DNA from 3 places in the Pseudanabaena sp. FACHB-2040 genome. Region 1 is predicted to be linked to each of the others. Evidence: riboswitches for the same ligand, from Rfam matches in the RefSeq annotation. Region 1 holds a riboswitch; each other region holds the start of a gene.
The links. A riboswitch is a leader RNA that binds a small molecule or an ion and turns the genes downstream of it on or off. The one in region 1 is predicted to bind cyclic di-AMP.
Positions count from the first base shown of each region.

Region 1 (7,251 bases):
TTCCCATATCCCGACCTCCTCTATGTATCGAATGAGGTCATAGCCATAAAAACAGTTTGACAACAGGCATCCGTATGGGCCTAGTTCCTAGCAGTCGGAGCCTTTCTCACTTGGGCAAAATCCGGCTTACCCTAACCGTGCCCTACCAGAATTAAAAACTAAAACAAAAAAGATATCGAAAAACTGGCTAATGACCCCAAGTTTTGTATCTCTCTTTACTGTGCCAATAGAATTATAAGCCCGCAAATAAGTTGTATAGATTGTTTATGTGCCTGGAATGTTAACAATCCGCAACCTACCGCTTTTACACATTAAGAACTTATTAAAAGTAGCTGCTATCTATCTGGCAGTGGATAACCTTTAGAAAAGATACCTCCTAACTGCGTCTCCAGCCCCATGCGACTCCCTTCGGTGTTCAATTTATGGGGCTGCTACTTCTTTAAAGGGCGCTTTTAATCTTTCTGTCGCACTATCTCTACTGCAATCTGGCCGCTGAAGTCGGGAATAGGCGGCGTGAGCTTGATCAGGCGCACTTTGACCTGGTGCAGGCGAGCATCTGAGGTGAGAACAGTGGTTGCGATCGCATCTGCCAGTCGCTCAATTAGCTGAAATCGGCTTTCTCGCATTAGCTGCTGCACTGCCTGTACGACGTAGACATAGTTGTGAGTGTCGGCTAGAGCATCGCTTTTTCCGGCCAGCGTCAGATCTAGCCAGAGCGTCAGATCAACCTCAAACCACTGGCCCAACACGTTTTCTTCTGGCAGAGCGCCCGTATATCCGTAGGCGCGAATGCCCGTGATGTGAAGCTGATCCATGAGATTGTTCAAATTTAACCTAGATCGCGGTGGGTGAAGGGTTTGGCCTGCTCGCCCGAGTAGGTGGCGACAATGTGACCCTTGCCAACAACTTTGTACTTGTAGGTCACCAGCCCCTCCAAACCGACAGGGCCGCGTGGCGGCATTTTCTGGGTGCTGATGCCGACCTCTGCACCAAAGCCATAGCGGAAGCCATCGGCAAAGCGGGTCGAGCAGTTGTGGTAAACCCCAGCCGCATCAACCTGATTCATAAAGGTGGCTGCGGCCTGGGGGTCTTGGGTTGCGATCGCATCGGTGTGGCGCGACCCGTAGCGATTAATGTGGTCAATCGCAGCCTCCAAAGAATCCACCACCTTCACTGCCAAAATTAGATCACTGTACTCCGTCGCCCAGTCTTCTTCAGTTGCCGCCGCAATATCTGGCAGCACGGCGCGGGTCGCCTCATCTCCCCGCAGCTTCACCCCCGCCGCCTGCAGCGCCTCAGCGACTTGGGGCAAAAAGGTTGCGGCTACGCCCCGATGCACCAGCAGCGTTTCAATCGCGTTGCAGGCAGAGGGGTATCCGGCTTTGGCATCTACCGCAATGGCAACGGCCTGAGCCAGATCTGCCGCTGCATCTACATAGAGGTGACAAATGCCGTCAGCATGGCCCAGCACCGGAATGCGGGTGTTTTCCTGCACATATCGAACAAAAGAATTAGAGCCGCGCGGAATAATCAGGTCTACAAAACCATCAAGCTGCAGCAGGGCGCGAGTCTCTTCCCGCGTGGTCAAGAGCTGCACCGCTGCCGGATCTACCCCCGCCGTTTCCAGCCCCTGCTTAATCGCTTTGACCAATGCCTGACAAGAGCGCACCGCCTCCTTGCCACCCTTGAGAATCACCCCGTTGCCCGACTTTACTGCCAGCGACGAAATCTGCATCACCGCATCGGGCCGCGACTCAAAGATCACCCCCAGCACCCCCAGCGGACAGGCCACCCGCTGCAGAATCAGGCCCTCGTCTAGCTCCCGATTAATCTGCACTGTGCCCACTGGGTCGGGCAGCTTAGCCACATCACGCACCCCTGCGATCGCACCTTTCAACTTCACAGCATCCAGCTTTAGCCGCCCGTAGAGCGGCTTAGCCAACTCTTCAGCCAGCGCCGCCTCACAGTCAGCCTGGTTCGCTGCTAAAATTTCTGACTCGTGGGCCTCTAGCGCCGCCGCAATCGCTTCAATTGCTCCGTTCTTCGCCTCACTCGAAAGCCCCGCCAACGCCCCAGCCGCCTGCCGGGTTTGAAGTGCGATCGCAGTTAGAGAAACTGCCTGAGAAGCTGTGGGAAAAACAGTCATGATTAGGCCCAGTAAATCCAGGGTGCAGACTGAAAGTTTACCAAAAACAGGGGGACGGGGGGATGGGGAGACGCGGGGATAGGGGGGATGGGGGAGATAGGGGGGATGGGGGTAGGGGCAGGTTTAATGGAGGACTTTACCCCTTTTCTCAATCCTTCAAGACCCGCCCAATACAGTAAACACGGCTCGCCTCTACCCCCCTTACACCAGCAGAAACCGAACCAGCACAAACAGTCCAGCCGTGGTCAGCTGCATGGCCATCAGGGGCATGCCGTAACGCAGGAAGGTTTGAAACGAGATAGCCTTACCGTGCTGTTCAGCAATGCCTGCGGCCACAATATTAGAGGAAGCGCCGACCAGAGTGCCATTGCCACCTAGGGTTGCACCAAACATCATGGCGTAGAACAGGGGCAGTGTTTCGGGGGGGAAACTGCCGGTGTAGCCCGCGCTGAGAACTTCTGGGGGAGCCATGCCCACAGTCACTAAGTACTCCTTTAGCAGCGGCACCATTGCCACCACCAGAGGAATATTGGGCACCACACTAGAGAGCAAGCCGACAAACAGCAGGAGCAAAATCGAGCCTAGGACAATGTTCTGGCCCAATAGCAGGGCGAGAACGCCCGAGGCCCCGCTGATGACACCAGTTTTCTCCAGCCCCCCAATCAGCACAAAAATGCTCATAAAGAAAATCAGGGTGCTCCAGTCCACGTCCCGCAGCACGTTCTGAATGGAGTCGATTTTGCTTTGGTGGGTTAGCAGTAGGCACAGGGTCGCCCCCAGCAGTGCCACCAGGGCTGGCGGAATGGGAACGGGCAGGCTCTCTCCAATCACAAAAAAGATCAGCACCAGGGCCACAACCACCCCCCCAAAGGCCAGCATGCGGGGGTGGTTCACCTCGGGCTGGGGCAGATTTGACAGATCGTCAAGCTGTCGGTTCCAAATCTCTGAAAACAGAAAGGGTACTAGAAATACTAGGGTTACCAGAGCCACAACGCCGCCTAGACTCAGCTTCGTCAGGTACTCAAGAAAGCTCATATTGATGGCATCCCCCACAATGAAAGTTGCCGGGTCGCCCACTAGCGTTAGCAGGCCAGCGCTGTTGGCTACAAACACCATGAGAATCAGCAGGGGCACATAGTCAACCCCGATATCGGCAGCCAGCGGCGGAATCAGTGGGGCCAGCAGCATCACCGTGGTGGCATTCGGCAAAACCGCGCAGACGGGCGTGGTTAGGGCCACGATGCCCAGCAACAGCCGTTTACCCTGGCCTTTCGCCAGTAGCACCATCTGGGTGGCTAAATACTCAAAAATGCGGGTAGGCTCAAAGGCCCGCACCATTACCATGACGCCAAAGAATAGGGCCAGGGTGGCATGGCTGCGGCCAATGTAGCTGATCGCCTCATCCAGCGTCAGCACATTCAGAAACACCAGCAAGAGGGCACCCAACAGGGCGGCAATCGTCAGGTGCAGCCATTCGGTAATGATCAGAAAAATAACGCTGGCGAAGATCGCCAGTGCTGCCAGTTGGCCAAAAGAGGTTGCGATCGCAGGCACGCCTTCCATGTCGTCTCCTTACAGACACCCAAATTTCAGACATCCAGATACAAGACCAGGGTCAGGAGATCGGCAGAAGGTGAATTTGCCTATGTCTGCAAAGACATAGGACAATATTGCTTCTAGCGAGTCTGCCCTCAATGCCGACGAAGTTAGCTGACGGGCTGGGAGTGAGAGGTCTCCCCCTCGCCTGAGGCGAGGTTTGCCCCCTTGGAAACTGGTTCCTCCGCTTCAACCCAGGGGGCTGAATTAGGCTGACTCAATGGGACAAGAACTTTGTGAGTTTCCATCGAAATTAGCATTTCTTCTTAAGTAGGGCAATCTTCTCGGCCAGAGAGAAGGCTTAAGCAGTGAATTTCTGGTTATTCCTATGAACTTCACAGCAGCGGTCTGCTACGAAGTTAAAGGCTGTTTGAAAAGTTCCTCTCAGCACGCTTAGCCAGTAAGATCCTCCCAACCTCCCTTTTGTAGGGGACTTAGGGGAATCCAGGTAAGCGCTGCGACTTCTCAAGTAGCTTCTTAATTCAGCCGCTGCTTTAGCCAAAAGTTCAGCAGGGGCAGGGCAATTCGGTAGCTTAAGTTAGGCCCGTAAATCAAGCCCTTTTGCTCCAGGCTGTTAAGGGCTCCCTGCAAACCGCCCCCGCGCGAGAGCTGATGTTTTTTGATATAGGCCTGCGACTGGGGGCTATCGGTAGGATCGAGGGCCAGGATCTCCAGTACCCGAGCTTGGGTGGGCGGTAGCAGCAGAATTAGCGCCTCAAAGGTAACGGCCATATCCTGCACTAGACCCAGTAGGCTGCGCTGAACATGGTGCGCCTGAATTAGCCCAGGGCAGTCTCTGGCAACAAAGACCTGATGCTCTAGCCAAAGTCGTTGGGCTAAGGCAATGGCATCGCCAAAGTGGCCCTGAACATAGCTGAGAAAAAGCTTTAGGGCCTGACTGTCTGGGTCGAACTTGAGTCCTTCAGTGGCCATCGTCGTGACCATCCAAGATTCAAGGTCGGCATCAGCCAGGGGGTCGAGGTGGATGACAGGTAGGCCACTGTCGTAGACCCAGGGTTCGGCCATGGTGGCAATGAGGGCATAGCTGACCCGGCTATGGGCCTGGATTTTTTGCCTGAGATGGGTCTCCCAGCGGCCCTTGCGATCCCAGGAGCGAATGTGGGACAGGTTATGGAATACAATCACCACCTGACAGTCGAGAGCTTCTGCCAAATGTTGCGGCAGCGCCAGCAGGGCCTCAAAGCGGGACCACTCATGGCCCGACCCTTCTGGCCAAGTGAGGCGGGGTGGGGAAGAAACCTGATCTAGGGAAAGGGGGTGCTCAGTGATCCACCGCTGCATTAGGGCCAGTTCGCCTAAAGTAGCGAATGTTTCTGTCAGGCTGTCGGCCAACAGCCGCAAAAACTGACTGCCGTTGCGGCACCGCAAGCAGTCGATAGTCATGATTCTAGCCCCCACTGCGTGGGCTGCAGCCTGAATCAGGGTGCGCCGCCCAATGCCGGAAACACCGACAACTAGAAAGTCGCTGTCTTGGTCTAAAAGCTGGCAGATCTGGTGCAGCTCTGCTTTTCGGCCAATCAACTGCTGCGGCAGGAAGGGACTATTGACCATGAAATAGGTTGGGCATGATTCTTAATGGCATTAAGACTTTAACCTTACACCTTTATAGCACTATTAAATAGTGCTATAAAGGCTAACAGAGTACTTTTCTATAGTGCCCGTCTCCCTGGTTCCCGAAATAAGCAATTTCAAAATACGCATCTTTTATGGCTAGCAGTCCTTCCCTGAAAACAGCTCCCCTTGAGGCATCCTCGACGGCTTGGCATGCGCTCTCTCCTGATAAGGCTGTGGTTTTGCTCAATAGTGACCGCCAAGTGGGGCTGACCCTAGACCAAGTGGCGGACCGGCAGAGCCAATATGGCCCTAATGAGCTGGAGGAGACGGCTGGCCGCAGCGCTCTAGAAATCCTGTGGGATCAGTTTAAAAACATCATGCTGCTGATGCTGATTGCAGTAGCGCTGGTGTCGCTGTTCTTGGATCTGCGGGCGGGCGGGTTTCCTAAGGATGCGATCGCAATTTTCGCCATCGTCATCCTCAACGGCATTTTGGGATACGTGCAGGAAAGCCGAGCTGAGAAGGCGCTGGCAGCCCTCAAGAACATGACCTCTCCCCGGGTGCGGGTGATCCGCAGCGAGCAGGAGCAGGAGGTCGCGGCTAAAGAGCTGATTCCCGGCGACATTCTGCTGCTGGAGTCGGGGGTGCAGGTACCTGCTGATGGCCGTCTGCTAGAAGCCTCTAATCTGCAAATTCGAGAGGCCGCTCTAACTGGTGAAGCTGAGGCAGTGCATAAGCAGCCTGGGTTGGTATTAGAGGCAGACGCTTCCCTAGGCGATCGGCTCAACCTGGTGTTTCAGGGCACCGAAGTTTTGCAGGGGCGGGGCAAGGTGCTGGTCACGGGCACTGCCATGAACACTGAGCTGGGCCGCATTGCCACCATGCTGCAGTCAGTCGAGTCTGAGCCCACGCCGCTGCAGCAGCGTATGACTCAGCTGGGCAACGTGCTGGTCACAGGGGCCATGGTGCTGGTGGTACTGGTGGTGATTTTCGGCTTGGTGCGAACCGGCGACCTGAGCCTGTTTGACGAGCTGCTGGAAGTGTCTCTGAGTATGGCTGTTGCCGTGGTGCCAGAGGGCTTGCCTGCCGTCATCACTGTCACCCTAGCCTTGGGAACTCAGCGGATGGTACGCCGCCATGCCCTGATCCGTAAGCTACCGGCGGTGGAAACCCTAGGCTCAGTCACCACTATCTGCTCTGACAAGACTGGCACCTTAACCCAAAACAAGATGGTGGTGCAGCAAATTGCCACCCCCAGCGACCTCCTGCAGGTGACTGGGGAAGGCTACGCACCGTCGGGTGAACTGCTGCGGCAAAACCAGGCTGTTGACCTGGAGCAGCAGCCCGAAGTACAAACGCTGATGCAGACCTGCGCCCTCTGCAACGATGCCAACCTGCAAAAACAGGGCAGCATCTGGACGATTTTGGGCGACCCTACCGAGGGGGCGCTGCTGGCTCTGGCGGGCAAAGGTGGCTTTGACAAAGGCAAGCTGGCCGAAACCTATCGGCGCATCAGCGAAATTCCCTTTTCTTCTGAGCGCAAACGAATGAGCGTTGTCGTTCAGTCATCAACCGATGCAGGGGCCGACGACTTGGTGATGCTGACCAAGGGATCGCCCGAACTGGTGCTGGAGCACTGCCGTTTCTGGCAGCACGGCAACACACAGGAACCGCTAACGCGAGACATGTGCGATCGCATCCTAGAGCAAAATAACCAGATGGCCAGTCGCGGCCTGCGGGTGCTGGGGTTTGCGACCAAAACCCTGTTTGCCCTGCCTCCCGAAAGCGAGCTAGAGGCAGCGGAGCAAGATCTGGTCTGGCTGGGCCTGGTCGGCATGCTAGATGCCCCTCGCCCTGAGGTCCGCACCGCTGTCGCTGAATGTAGACAGGCCGGCATCCGTCCGGTGATGATTACCGGCGACCACCAGCTGACG
Region 1 covers NZ_JACJQO010000005.1:557,553-564,803, reverse strand. Annotated here, with positions in the region: gene H6G13_RS06310 (NAD-dependent succinate-semialdehyde dehydrogenase) at 1-7, opposite strand, end outside; gene folB (dihydroneopterin aldolase) at 453-815, opposite strand; gene H6G13_RS06300 (glutamate-5-semialdehyde dehydrogenase) at 830-2,146, opposite strand; gene H6G13_RS06295 (SLC13 family permease) at 2,348-3,709, opposite strand; cyclic di-AMP (ydaO/yuaA leader) riboswitch at 3,827-3,966, opposite strand; gene H6G13_RS06290 (ATP-binding protein) at 4,220-5,314, opposite strand; gene H6G13_RS06285 (cation-translocating P-type ATPase) at 5,470-7,251, shown strand, end outside.

Region 2 (7,251 bases), 250 kb from region 1:
TGAGCGCACGCTGGCAGGCCAATCGCTAGAGAGCCTTTATTAAAAGCCTTCATTAGAAATCGCTCCAACCAGTCTTTAAGGTTCCTGGTCGGGTCTAAACTAGGCCAGAACCCATGCGGGTAAGGGGCAGGGGCCATGGATTTATCTGCATCAATCGAACTTGACCCAGCCCAGTTAGCCGCATGGGCCAAAGAAGCTGCTGCCAAAGCTGCCCAAGGGCAGGTGAACACGCGAATTTCGCTGCTGGCTCAGAGTGACCCGGCCTGGTTTGCAGCGCAGATCATGACCCGAGAGGGCACATGGAGTTGGGGCGACACTGAGCGAGTCTTTCCGCTGATGAGTGTGGTTAAGCCCTTTCTGCTGCTTTACCTGTTGGAGCACTGCGGGCAAGAGCAGGTCTTTCGGTGGGTGGGCATGACCCCTTCCGATGCACCCTTTAACTCGCTGGAGCAGCTTATTGCCGATGGTGGCTGGCCGCGCAACCCGATGATTAATAGTGGTGCGATCGCACTCTCGGCCCACCTAGCAGAAGCAAGCCAAGACGCCACAGGTCATCTCTGCAGTTGGCTCAATCAGCAGGCAGGCTGTGACCTGCGCCTTGATGAAGATCTGCTAGCCTCGGTGCGGCAGGCAGGCCGAGAGCCCAACCAGGCCCTCTTAAAAGTCTTGGTGCAGGCGGGCCAAGTGCAGCATTCCGAGGCGGCTCTGGATGCCTACGAACGGGCCTGCTGCTTGTCGGGCCGGATCGAGGATTTAGCGAAATTGGGAAAACTTCTGACCTTTGAGCAAGCGGTGGCTTACCAGCATCGCTGCACTGTCAATGCCCTAATGCTGACCTGCGGTCTATATGAGGCTTCGTCTGCGAGTGCAGTGCGAGTAGGATTGCCGCTCAAGTCAGGCATTAGCGGGGCACTGCTGGCGGTGGTGCCCGGATGGGGGGCTATTGCCGCCTACAGCCCGGCCCTCGATTCAGTAGGGAACCCAGTGGCGGCGCTGGCTTGGGTAAAGCAGTTGGCGCAAGGGCTGAGACTAAGCGTGTTTGGGTGAACGTTGGGACATTCACCCCAGATTTGTCCCCGATGTAGTAGTTAAGACCGGCCTATAGGAGCCATTGCCGCCGCCGGCTGGGGCCGTTGCCGTTTCACGCTCTGGGGAATACCCAGCACCGGGCAAGGCAAGGTCGAAACTAGCTGCTTTACCAGAGAATGCTTCTCTGAGTGGCAGCCTAGCACCAGCAGATCAGCCTTCTCGGAGGTCACAATCTCTTTTAATCCGGCCGCTGTACGACCGAACTGCAGGTGGGTTGTGAGAGAACCGCGCCATTCCTCGGCTAGATACCGGGCCTGGTAAAGAATCCGGTCTGCCTGCTCAAATTGCTTGCCCTCGATAACATACACGACATGAACCATCACCGGGCGCTGCGTTGCGAGGCGGGTTTGATGGGCCATACACAGAGTCAGATCAAGGGCTGTCAGGCTGTTGGGAGAGCCGCTGTAGCCAACAACTAGGTTGATCGTTTCTGTCGGTTGAGCCCAGTCTGTCTCAAAAAATCGCTTTCCGGGAGATAAAACGACTGGTTGGGGCAGTCCATCGCGTCCTAGGGCACTTTGTAGCTTTACCAGCATGGGTTTAGTTTTCACAGCCAAGAACCTCTCAAAAAGAAGGACAGGTGAGAGGTGGGTTCACAATCAGATGCGATCGCTCCTAAAAGCGACTCACCCAATTAAGGAGCTGCCAGTGACGCGGCTATCCGCAAAAGTCTTAGGTTGCTCCTTCCATATGCCGACGGAGTTAGCTGACGGGCTAAGACTGGAAGGTGTCTCTCTCAGGTTCAGGCTGAGATTAGCCCCAAAGGTTGGTTCCTCCGCTCTAGTTCATGGGGGAACTAGATTAGGCAACCCACTCTATTAAGTCATCTAAAATTGTAGCCAAGCCATCACCTGAAGCGCACTATTTAGAGGATTAAATTAATCTTTGTGTAAAGTTGACAAGCTACTCCTAAAGATAGAGGCTTTGATTTAAATCACACTAGCGTTGCTTTAGGAGCTGGTTCATAAAGGAAAGCTTTCATGAAGGAAAGCTTAAGGTTCTATAGAAAGCTGCTTTATGCCTTGATCCCCACTGCTTTCTTGGCAAGGAGGGAAACCGCACTTGACTATTAAGTTCCCTTAATCAAGAAATGGGAGAGAGGGAAATCTAGGTTTATAAATAGGCTCTGAGCGAAGTTTTAAAGAGTTAGCCTGATAGCTTTAGCTATCAGGCTAAAAGGTCAATGCTGCTGGCTATTGGGCCAGCAGCAGCTAATTATTATCCTCTCGCAGCAGCCATTTCTTGCTGAATTCTGCCCTTAGCCGCCTTAAAGTCAGACGCCATTTGTTCCTTCTGCGTGTCACTAAAGTTGCGATCAATAGCGGCAAATAGCGTACTTTCCTCTTGCCGAACGTGGTCACCCACGACATCTGCTAGCTGCTTAATTTTCGAGCGAAATAGATCAGAAGATGCCGGATTAATGGCCCGGATCTCATCTAGCATCTGCTTCATTTCAGCTTGCTCGCTGTACAGTTCCTGGGTGTTGTCTTCGCCGTAAAACGAGCGAACTTTAGGATAGACAACCTCTTCTTCTGCCTGGGAGTGGGCCAGCAGATCTTTATAAAGCTGTCCGAAATATTCCTGGAGCTTTTCTGGATTCTTAGTTGCTGCCACCTCGGTGAAGAGGGTATTCACCTTGTTGTGATCTAGCCGAATCAGGGTCTGGATATTTAGATCTTGTTTATCACTGTTTTGGGTGACTACACTGCCTGCTATCCCAGAGAGGGCTGCGATCGCATCCTGCACCCGGCCCCAAAGCCCCTGGTCAGGATCTTCACCTGTCATCTCCCGTACGCCAACCTGTTCGAGCAAACCCTTGAGCTGCTCCTGGTGGGCTCGACCCTCAAAGTTCACGGTATTGAGGGGGGTGATAGCAACCTCAATATCTGCGCCAACCTTTTGTGCTGCTTTGTGGATCATCAGCCCGCTCATCGCCTGGCCGTGCTTTAAAAGCTCGTGCTGGATCAGCTTCTGATAAAAGCTCAGCCCCTCGCCTGTCAGCATCTCCTCAAACCGGCTCAGAAAGGTTTGAGTGGCCTCGTTTGACTCAGATTGAATGCCGTATTGAATGATGACAGTGTCAATAATGCCAATATTTTTCTGGTCATCTGCCAGCATGCTCTGCAGGCGTTCCCGAACATCTGGGTAAGGGCAATTTTCGATCAGCGTTTGATCGTTTTTGATGATCAGGTTCTGAAAGTTTCTGAGATCTGCCAGCCTTTGGGCAATGGAGATCCGCTTGGTATCGTCTAACGTGCTAACCATTAAAATTCCTTGAATGAAAGCTACAGGCCTGTTTAGGGCCTTGTGTATTTCGATTGTGGCCAGGCTGTAGCTTCCGTCCATCGGACTGCAGTTAGAGTTTGCTGCGTATCGGCTTAGTCAGCGGTTAGAGTTGCCAAACCCGCACACACCCCTAACTGAGGCTTACTGCTGCCGCCGGAATCGTATTGGGGCTGGGAAACGGGCTGCGAAAGGAGAAGGCATAGGCTGTAGATCCGTGCTGGCGCAGGTGGTCTAGCCGCTCCTTGGCCTCTGCTACGGTAGGCCGATGGCCTGCTGGTACCCACCAAAGCGCCAGAATAGGCTGGGCCGCTGGCTCAAACCAGCGGCGGCGATCGCGCATGACGCCTGCATGAGCGCTGCGGTAAACGTAGGTAGACAACCCCTCAAACGACTGCCAGACCGTCAGCGTAATCAAAATCCGCTCATCTTCAAAGGCGCGAATGCTGGTGGCATCGTCGGCTCCTTCGGCCCGTAGCCGCCAGACAAATTCAGGGTCGGCATCTGCGATCGCATTAATCTGCTGAATTTGAGCCACAAAGTCTGTCATTCCAGGGTCGTGCAGGGGAGCCCGCAGAGTTGCTGTATTGACTTGAGCAAGATGGTAGCCGACTGACTTAATTAGCTGCATAGGTGTAGAGAAATAACAGCAATCAATAGTCTGGCACAGTCATCTATCTAAAGAAGTATTTAAATACCCCGAATTACTAGTTTCTTATCGCAATCAGTATGAGTCCGTTCGCTTAAAACCGCGTTTCGATAATTTCACCTGCTGCTTCTGTGGGCTGAAATTTCTGCCCGCCCTCCTCAAAAAAACTTAAACTGGCAAAGGCTCTCAAACCGCAAAGCAGCCTGTTTAAGCTTGCCATCAGGAAATTTTCAGCACTATGCAGCAGCGCAACGATCTAGAGTTTTACGATCGAGTTGCCCATGAATGGTGGAGCGAAACTGCCAAAATTTATGCGCTCAGTCATCTAAACGCTCCACGATTTGAATATTTTGATCGCTATATCTCCACCTGGCAGGGGCTAAAAGTTTTAGATGTGGGCTGTGGGGGCGGCTTTACCTGTGAGTTCTTAGCAACCCGAGGCGCTGTGGTCTCAGGAATTGATCAGTCACAGAATTTGATTGATCAGGCGCAGCAACATGCGGCTGTCAACCAGTTGCCAATAGACTACCGGCATGGCTATGGAGAGGAATTGCCCTATACCGACAGAACTTTTGACGTAGTTGTGTGTGTCGATGTTTTAGAGCATGTGGCCGATCTGCAGCAAACGGTCTCAGAGATTCACCGGGTGCTTAAGCCGGGCGGTTTTTTCTGTTTTGACACCATTAACCGCACTTTTAAGTCAAAGCTGATCATGATTTGGCTGCTGGAAGATTGGCTGCGGCAAATTCCGCACGGCGTTCATGACTGGCAAAAATTTATCAAGCCGGAGGAGCTAGCAGCCCTAATGGTACAGCTAGGCTTCCACGACATTGAGTTTGCCGGATTCAACATCTTTGGCGAAACCATGGCGGATAACGTCAGGACTTACTTGCACTATCAGAGAACTAAGACGTTCGAAATCGGCATTAATCAAGACACGTCTGTGATGTACATCGGTAAGGCTAGAAAAAGTCTGTCGTGACTACAGGATTTGGGGACTGGGGAGATTGCTTCGCTGCGATCGCAATGGCATTTCCCATAGTTCGGGTTAAGGCCAAGCAAAACCCAACAATCCTTTTTAGTGTTGAGTCGTGCTGGGCCTGATGCCAACTGCAGGGACTGCAGTTCTTTAGTTCAGTGTTGAGGGGTAAAGCTAGCACCCATGAGCAGGGACAGTGCTGTCTTCAAACGATTGTTCCGGGTCTTTAACCCTGCTGCACTCACCACAAAAATGCAGTCTCTCAATCAGCTAGTCTTAACAACTCCGCTCTACTTCCGAGGAAAAGCCCAAAGCGGGCCTGATCGAATTTCCAACCTAGCTTTGCCGATGGTAGTAGAAGAAGCCGCATCCGAAAAACAGCTACTTTTGATTTTTACTTAACAGCTAGCTAGGGTTGGTAGGTTCCTGTTTAGGAAAACTATTTCTTCTTTTTCTTGCCTTTTTTCTTAGATTTCTTAGATTTCTTTGACTTGCTTGAAGAATTTTGAGGCTTGTCCGGTGTCAGGGCATCAATTGCGTTACGAGCGCTGGTGGTAATGCCCTGCACAATTGATTCAGGAGAGTTGCTCAAACCGTTTACGGATTTGTCCTTGAGCCGTTGTCCGGCGTCTTGAAGTATACCTACAAGATCACCTAGGTAGGGAGCCAGGTCGCTGGCAGAAGCTTGAACGGAATGAGCTGCGCTGCCCACTGTTGAGCCGACGTCTTCTACCTGGTCTCCTGCCTTGGCAGCCACAGATTTAACGGACTTCAGCGGGTTTAAGCGATCGCTGCCATTGGTACCATCTTCAGAAGAATCTGACCCTTCACTCTTCTGAACCAAGCGTTGTGTAGCGGCCTGTACGAGTTCACCGACGATGACTCCAGCTACCGTAACGCCAAGCTGTCTGACATCAACTCCCAAAACTTCGGTTCCGCCTTTACTGGTTTGCTGTTTAGAGATTTTCTTACCCATTACCTTTCTAATTTGTCTAACTTTTCTAAGGCTTTCTAGCCTAATAATTGAGCTGTTGTTATGACATCTGTAGAAGGATCAGGCTTTGGGTAAAAAGCCTCTCCTGTTTGAAGGATTTAATCTTTGTGACCTGACGTGGGTTGCCAGAAAGCTGAGTACCCCTAGAAAAAATCCGTAAGCGAACTCGATCTTTAACGAATAATCCCCTTGGGGCCAGAGGGCAAAGGGTTGCTCCCTCCGTTAGCTTTGGAAGAGCCGTGCAGAAGGAGATATCCGGTTGAATGGTTTTTTCGCATTTTGCAATCAGCCTGTTTGAGATCCCTCAATCAGCCCTGCACCTAGCTCAACTGCAGCCGATTTGGTCAGTTGAGCAGTCTCCCTCGCTGTTGGCTCAGCTGCTGACGACGTTGGCGGTGGGGCTGCTCATGGCGTTTGGTTTTCAGCTTCTGCTGACGAACCTGGGCATTGCTCTGGGCATTTCTGTACTCACGGTTTCGGCGGGTTCCGAGTCTGATGACGACAGCGCTGAGGACAAGGCATCGGTTGACCTAGCGGGGTGGTTAGGGCCAGGAATTTTAGTGACCGTGAATGTGGTGCTGTTCGCGGCTTGTTTTTTGTCGGCTCGGTTTAGCCAGGTGGAGGAGCCGTTAGGCGGTGCGATCGCAGGTCTGACGATCTGGTCAGCCTACCTGCTGATCTTGATTTGGCTGAGCACTAAAACCCTCAACTCCGTTGCCGGATTTATCTTCGACTGGACCACAGGTGGGCTGCGCCGCCTAGTCTCTGTGATTGCGGCTGCGCTGGAACCCGCAGAAGTAGAGCCGCTGAGCGAAGCGCAAATGCTGGAGAGCATTCGGCAGGAGGTGCGCTCATCGCTAGACTCTGCCGAACTGCGGAGCCTGATTGCGGCCCAGCTACAAACGCTTACTTGGCAAGCTGCGGCTCAGCCGGGTGCAACAGCCTCCAATGGTCGGTCTTTGACTAGCACAGCGGAGCAGCCCCCATCGCTAACTCCGCAAGCTTTGGTGGAGCCAGACTTCTGGCAGCCCATTGAGGCTTATTTGACTGAAACTAGCTCCAAGAGCCTGACGCCCAAGCGCCTTAACCGGCGGCTGCAAAAGCTGCTGCAGTCAGCCTATGAAGCAGTACCCATAGATACTGAAATGCCGCCTCTGCCCACTGACCTGCTGGCAGCCCAGATAGACCAGCGGGAAGACCTCAGTGATAAGAAAAAACAGCGAATTTTGGCGCAAATAGAGACTACATGGGCTGAGT
Region 2 covers NZ_JACJQO010000005.1:304,168-311,418, forward strand. Annotated here, with positions in the region: gene H6G13_RS05095 (ribose-phosphate pyrophosphokinase) at 1-43, shown strand, start outside; gene H6G13_RS05100 (glutaminase) at 136-1,047, shown strand; gene H6G13_RS05105 (universal stress protein) at 1,089-1,640, opposite strand; cyclic di-AMP (ydaO/yuaA leader) riboswitch at 1,767-1,907, opposite strand; gene H6G13_RS05110 (hemerythrin domain-containing protein) at 2,308-3,354, opposite strand; gene H6G13_RS05115 (DUF3291 domain-containing protein) at 3,506-4,003, opposite strand; gene ubiG (bifunctional 2-polyprenyl-6-hydroxyphenol methylase/3-demethylubiquinol 3-O-methyltransferase UbiG) at 4,260-5,003, shown strand; gene H6G13_RS05125 (hypothetical protein) at 5,253-5,402, shown strand; gene H6G13_RS05130 (hypothetical protein) at 5,440-5,976, opposite strand; gene H6G13_RS05135 (hypothetical protein) at 6,258-7,251, shown strand, end outside.
Region 2: it holds a riboswitch for cyclic di-AMP, as region 1 does, so the genes downstream of both, H6G13_RS05105 (universal stress protein) here and H6G13_RS06295 (SLC13 family permease) in region 1, are expected to answer to the same signal.

Region 3 (7,251 bases), on a different contig from region 1:
TCTCCCAGATTCCCCACGTGCCCTACATTTCAAACGTCTTGCGAGGCAATGCCCGGGAAGCGATTGAGAGCATGAACCGCTTCCCGGTGAATGAAGAAATCGCCTGACGTTAGCCCCAAACCTACCGCAGCTGCAGCATGGACTGGTGCATGAACCAGTCTCGCACCTGATCAAGACTGTCGGCAGCGATCAGTTTGTCTAAGCGCTCACCCTGGTTGAAGTTACGGGCGATCTCAGCTAGCTGGGTGAGGTGGTCCTGGGTTGAGCGCTGGGCCGGGCTGAGCAGCAGCAGCACCACATGCACCGTTTTTCCGGCTCGCTCATGGGGCACACCTTGGGGGTGAACACCCAGAAAGAGCTGGGTTTCCTTCAGCCCCTGCACCCGCGCGTGGGAAATAATTACCCCCGGTAAAATTTCGCTGGCGTAGCCAACATCGTCGTAAACCAAGGATTTGAGAACGGCCCAGTGTTGGGGATCTTCTTTGGGCATGGCTGTCGTGAGCAGCTCTTCTACGGTTCTTTCATAGGACGAGGTCGTCAGGTTTAGCTTCACCCGCTCCTCAGTCAGAATTTCGGGTAGCCCTCGGGGCTGTAAAGCTCCATAGTTACGGGCATCTCGCTCGGAGGGATAGAGCACCAAAAAGCTGGCATTTAGATCAGCTAGCGCCTGGGGTAGCTGGGCTAGCTGACGCTCATAGGCCAGAGTGCGCTCACGGGCACTGACCAGCACCACCAGATCGTTACTGCTAGAGAAGTCCTGCAGCTCTGTGCGCACACCTTGCCAGTTGGGCACCTGAATAAAGCCAGTCGTGACTTCGATCGCAATGGATTCAAAGTGCTGCCGGAATCGCTCAGGGTCGTCTTGCACCACCAGCACCTGCAGCTGGGTACCGAGTTGGGAGGCTAGGTGCTTGATCGATCGCACTGTCTCATAAAAGCCCAGGTTGTGATCGACCAGCGGCGGCAGCAGCACCACCAGCCGCTGGAACGTGTTGATCGGGTGATTGAGCTTGCACACCCACACCTGTTGGGTAGAGCGCTCTAGCACCTGGTCAATCACAGTGCCAAAGATGCGCTGCTGAGTCGAGCGGGCTCCATTCCAGCCGATTACAATGTCGCTGACACGCCGCTCAGTGGCCGCATCAATAATGCCTGAAGCGGGGTTGCGGGCCACTCGAGTGACGGGGTTAACCGGGATGTCCATCTCCGCCGCGTGAACCACCGCGTGAGCGAGCAGCCGCTCGGCTCCTGCAACCTTGCTTTCAGTGTTGTCGGCGTCGGCTTCTTCTGCGATCGCAGTCAGCGGAAACACCGCCTCCTCAGATTTTTCATCTCGCAGCATGGCCGCCAGGTTGAGCAGCATTTCCGAAGTCGCCGGGTTTGCCAGGGGCACCAGAATGCGCTGCGGCGCTTGACGCGGTTCGTAGAGCTGTTCTTGCTCTTGCCGGGCCACTTCCTTGCCAAAGCGCTCCACCACCCAAGGACCGAGAACGCAAGTAGCAAAGATCATCATCACTACTCCGTTCAAAACATCGTCGCCAATAATGCCCAGCTCATAGCCCACCAAAGTTGCGGCCAGAGTCGCTGCGGCCTCACAAGTAGATAGGCCAAAGATCAGCCAGCCCTGGGCATTGGAATAGTTATAGATGCGGCGGGTAATGCCGGCTGCAACAAATTTAGTACCAACGTTGGTTGCCAGCATGGTGCCCATCACCAGCCAGGCGGTAGGACTACTGGCCAACACCGAAACATCGACCAGCAGGCCAATGAAGATCAAAAAGAAGGGAATGATGAAGGTTTCGCCAAAAAACTGAATCTGGCTCATCAACCGACTGCGCTCAGGAATCAGCCGATTCAGCGTTAGCCCCACCAAAAACGCGCCCAGAATCGCTTCGGTGCCCACGGCCCGCGCTAGGTAAGCCCCAATAAAGACCACCGCCAGCACAAAGACAAACTCGCTCTTGCCGCCATCACTGACATTGCGAAAAAACCAGCGAACCAAAATCGGCAGCAGATAGACCACCGCTGTCACGTAAATCACCATCGACAGCGACAGCGTGACCCAAAACCTGGCATCTAGATCGCCTTGCACCGAGCGGGCTATCACCACCAGCACTAGCAGCGCCACCGTATCGGTAAGAATGGTGCCGCCCACGGTCGTTACCACCGCATCGTCTTTGACGATGCCCAGGCGGCTGACAATCGGGTAGGGCACCAGGGTGTGGGAAGCAAACATGCTGGCGACCAAAATCGAAGCCGCCCAGTCAAATCCCAACAGCCTAAAGATAATGGTGCCCGTTACTTGGGGAATGGTGAAGGTAATGATGCCAAAGACAAGACTGCGATCGCGGTTTTTACGAAACTGGGTCATATTGATTTCCAGTCCCGCCAAAAACATGATGTAGAGCAGGCCCACATTGCCTAGCAGCTCAATTGCCTGCCCCCGCTCCAGCACATTGAGCACACTGGTTCCCAGCACCACCCCTGCCACGATCGGACCAATAATTCCCGGCAGCCGAAAGCGCTCAAAGAGCAGCGGCGTTACCAGAATAACAACCATGCAAATGCCAAAGATCAAGACTGGATCCTGCACCGGCAGGGGAAGGCCCAAGATCGACTCCATGCATCACTCCTTTTGGGTAGACAAACCTAAGAACTGGCCTAAGAACCGGCCCAAAGAACGGCATAGTTCCACGTTGAGCGGACCAGCCGTTTGTCCCTTGCGGTATCGCACACTTGCGAGACAGTTTGAGCCTCCTGATGAGAGTTCCAAGACTGGGCATCTACCGATGCCTGAACGGCCATCACCGAGCAAGGGGCATGGAGCACAACGTGCGTGGTCGTGCTGCCAAAGATATGCTGCTTTAAGCCCGGTTTACCGTTGTGGCCCAGCAAGATTAGGTCTGTATCCCAATCGCGGGCAAATCGGCAAATCTGACTGCTGGCATCGCCCGTAACACAGGTAATCTCTGCCGCTACCCCTTCAGCCTGGGCCAGCAAAGCCTGGTCATAAAGCCACTGCCAGGCTGTGTTGACTTCATCTAGGTGCAGTTCTTGCAGGCGCTGCAGACGGCTGGGGCTAGCCAGCCCGACTCCAGCATCTAGATAGGTGCCCCAGTTTTCTAAAGTTCTGAGGCCAACGCAATGGATCAGCATCAGCTGGCTGTAGTGCTGCTGGGCCAACGCTAGGGCCTGCTGAAACACACGGGCAGAGGCAGGTGAGCGATCGAGGGCCGCCAGAATCCGCTTGAATCTTGGGTTCATTGAACGTTCTCCAGAGTCGAGGCAGGTACAGTAAGCAAGTCAATGCGTTACCAGCCAAGGACACTGATGAGTTCAACCAGTTGTAAAAAAGGTGACTCCCAGTCTCCTCTCAATGCCGACGAAGTTAGCTGACGGGCTAGGACTGAGAGATGTCCCTCTTGGATACTGGCAGAGCATCTGACGACACCTGACCTTTTTTCCAAGACACGCCCCAAAGAGTGGTTCCTCCGCTTCAACCGCTTTGAAGTTCTTAAAAACCCGAAACGGCTGAATTAGGCTGACTTACTTGAAACTTAAAGGGGATTATAGCACCGGCTCAAAAAGGGGGGCTCTCTACCGTCGGGGATAAGTCTGCTGCCCTTGTTATGCCTCTGCAGGCATTCATTAAATATCCTTCGAGTAATCCTGAGCCGCCTCACTATCGTCTGCAGCGGCTACGCCTAATCATTGCGAATGAAGCTGTCGATAAAGCAATCTCTAAATTTGCGGGGTCTAGACTACAAGCAAGGTCGAAACATCTCTTTGGCTCTCCCTGGAAAGCAATGGCCTTTGGGTTGGTGATTGCGATCGCAGTTTAAGGCTCCAGCATTACCCCCCTGTCATCATTCCGATTATTGTGCTTGGGTAGGGGCAGCACTGCATTTGCACAACAATGTAACTACGGTTAGACTTGGCGACCAGGTTCTGACCGCTGTCGTAGGCCAAGGCTGTAGCGGGTAGAGCCAACATTCGTCAGAAAATGAAAGGGGCGCACCTGGGAGTTGAGAAAGCCGGGGGCCCGCAGAAAGATCACGTTTCCAGGGGTTGTGTCGAGCTGCACCGCGCCTGTTCCCTGGCGGTCATCGCAGCGGTAAAACTCGGCCTGCCCACCGAGATTCACCAAAGCAATCAAGTTAATTGCCCAGAGGCTGTCCCGGTGGGGCGTAATACCGAGTTGCCCAGGGGTGTAGCGCTGCAGCACCGCTGCATTCCAGCAGAAGGGAGTGCTGAAAGGGGTAGTGCCTAATTGGGCCAAGGACTGATCTAAAAGCGCTTGAAAAGCCTGCTGAAACTCTGCGAACAGACCCGTTGTTGCCTCTAGCTCACAGGAGCCATAGTCTGTTTTGACAATACGATCGCTCGTGCCATAGACCGACCGCTCCAAGCTGTAGTCGTAACTTGTTGCTGCCCGATGTAGTGCCTGCCTAGCAGATTCTGTCAGCAGGGGAACTGAGACCGCTCCTTCTGCAGCGAGGTCGGTCAAAATACCCTGCATGTCAAAGGCTGAAATAAAGAACGTATTACCTGCCAGCCCTATACGTTCAGCATATCACTTTGCTATCTGAGCTAGGCTATCTAGCGAGCAGCCTGGTGAGATAAGACCGGCTTTTAGTTCTAAATAGATTGCGATCGTCCGGGCTTTTCTATCGTTTGGTTTAACGCAGGTTCTAGTTACCCTTTCTCGCCATCCAAAAGGAACCCCGCTGTATTTTGCGCTTCACTATTGAGTAAGTTGGAAAGTGCTAAGTAGGCGGCCCAAAATAGTTATTTCGAGCACAGCACCTAACCCCAAGAAACTAAAAAAAGAGTCCCAGGCACCGGTTGGCAATCTTTTAGACACGCTAAGGTCTTTTATCAAAGCGAATGATCTTTTTAGTTAAGTGCCGTCTGTAGGGCTAAACTTTAGTGTAATTTGAAAAGCTACAACTAAATTTTTGCAAACCAAATAGGCTACCAGCCTTGAAGCATCAGCCCAAGTATGTACTTGAGCCGATGTTTCAACACAGCCAGTCCTTGAGCGAGGTGGAAAACTACCTCGCTTAAGGGCTAGGTATTCAATTGTTTGACCCCTCGCTCCTAAATCTTTGAGCATTCATGGCCATCACTAATCGAATTCGTTTCAATAACCTACAGGGCGATCTTTTTGGCGGCTTAACGGCTGCCATCATCTCTCTACCCCTAGCTTTAGCCTTCGGGGTGGCCTCCGGAGCCGGGGCCATTGCGGGGCTATATGGAGCCGTTTGCGTTGGCTTCTTCGCAGCTTTGTTTGGCGGCACTCCCACGCTGATCTCTGAGCCGACCGGCCCGATGACCGTAGTGATGACGGCCATCATCGCCAGCTTAACGGCGAGCAACCCTGAAAATGGGCTAGCGATGGCTTTTACCGTGGTCATGCTAGCAGGCGCTTTTCAGATTGTTTTTGGCTTGTTTAAGCTGGGCAAGTACGTCACCTTGATGCCCTACAGCGTCATTTCTGGCTTTATGTCAGGCATTGGCGTGATTCTGATCATTTTGCAGATTGCGCCGTTTTTGGGGCAGGCCGCACCTAAGGGCGGCGTTATGGGCACAATAACAGCCTTGCCCCAGCTGCTCTCTGATATCAACCCGCCTGAGGTGATTTTAGGAGTGTTGACGCTGGCCATCATTTTTTTGATGCCTAAGAAGTTCAAGCGGTGGGTGCCACCCCAGCTGGTGGCCCTGATTGTGGGAACGATCGTGTCGCTAGTGGTCTTTCAAGACGCCGATATTCGCCGGATTGGGGAAATTCCGGTGGGGCTGCCGACACTGCAAGTACCGACCTTTAGCGCTGGTCAGCTGACCGTGATGTTTGTAGATGCCATCATGCTGGGGCTGTTGGGCTGCATTGATACCCTGCTGACGGCGGTGATTGCCGATAGCCTTACCCGCACCGAGCATCAGTCTAATAAGGAACTGATTGGCCAAGGCATTGGCAACATGGTCTCTGGGCTGTGTGGTGGATTGCCTGGAGCAGGGGCAACGATGGGCACCGTAGTTAACATTCAAACCGGGGCGGGGTCGGCGCTATCGGGTTTGTCTCGGGCTTTAATTTTGCTGGTGGTGGTGTTGGGTGCGGCCCGTCTAACGCAGCCCATTCCCATGGCGGTGCTGGCCGGGATTGCCCTGAAGGTGGGAATTGACATTCTTGATTGGAGCTTTTTGAAGCGCTCTCACAAGGTATCCGTCAAAGGCTCCATGATCATGTACGGGGTGCTGCTGCTGACAGTCTTTGTTGATCTGATTGTGGCTGTGGGGGTTGGGGTATTTATTGCCAATATTCTCACGATTGAGCGGTTGAGTAATCTACAGTCTCAGGAGGTCAAGCTGATTGCCGACCTAGACGATGATGTGCGCTTGAGCGAAGAGGACCGGCAGCTACTAGATCGGGGCAACGGCCGAGTGCTGCTGTTTTACCTGAGTGGCCCGATGATCTTTGGCCTATCCAAAGCCATTGCCCGCGAACACAACGCCATGAAAGAAGCTGATGCTCTAGTAATGGATCTAACCGACGTGCCTATGATGGGTGTGACCGCTTCTTTGGCTATCGAAAATGCGATCCGAGATGCCTACGACAAAGGCCTGAAGATCTTTATGGTGGGGACCAGCCCCAAGATCCAAAGCCGTTTAGAAAGCCTGGGAATTTTTTCGCTAGTTCCACCTGAGCACGTTTTGAGCGATCGCACCCAAGCCCTGCGGCAGGCCGTTGAGTTGGTTCAGGGAAAGCAGTTTATGGAGGCTTGAGGAGGCCATCAGGGGATAAAAGTTTTGAGTTTTGAAGGTTAAGCGCCGAATTAATCAGCGCCGCCAAACTGAGACTCAGCAATTCTCCCCTGCTCTCCCCTTCTGCCCTCGGCCTCTCTTTAGAAATCAATTTTCGCAAACGCCTCAGAAGCCTCACTAGCCCGATTAAGTCTCATCAAAGCAGTTCCCCGACCGTACCAGGCAGCGGTGGCGTTGGGATCTAGTTCGATGGCTTTGTCGTAGGCTGCGATCGCATCTTCAAACCGGCCCATCCGCAGCAGCACGATACCGCGATTGACCTGGGCCTCGGTGGAGCTGGGGTCAAGCCGAATGGCTTTATCGAGGTCAGCCAGGGAGTCGTTTAGGCGGCCCAGGCTCCAAAGTGCTCCGGCCCGGTTGATCCAGAGGGAAGCTGTGGCAAGGTCAAGGTTGAGGCGCAGCACCTCGTCGTAGGCAGCCAATGCCTGG
Region 3 covers NZ_JACJQO010000016.1:57,788-65,038, forward strand. Annotated here, with positions in the region: gene H6G13_RS18480 (DEAD/DEAH box helicase) at 1-107, shown strand, start outside; gene H6G13_RS18485 (cation:proton antiporter) at 122-2,623, opposite strand; gene H6G13_RS18490 (universal stress protein) at 2,662-3,264, opposite strand; cyclic di-AMP (ydaO/yuaA leader) riboswitch at 3,363-3,553, opposite strand; gene H6G13_RS18495 (hypothetical protein) at 3,630-3,842, shown strand; gene H6G13_RS18500 (hypothetical protein) at 3,929-4,519, opposite strand; gene H6G13_RS18505 (SulP family inorganic anion transporter) at 5,119-6,783, shown strand; gene H6G13_RS18510 (tetratricopeptide repeat protein) at 6,903-7,251, opposite strand, start outside.
Region 3: it holds a riboswitch for cyclic di-AMP, as region 1 does, so the genes downstream of both, H6G13_RS18490 (universal stress protein) here and H6G13_RS06295 (SLC13 family permease) in region 1, are expected to answer to the same signal.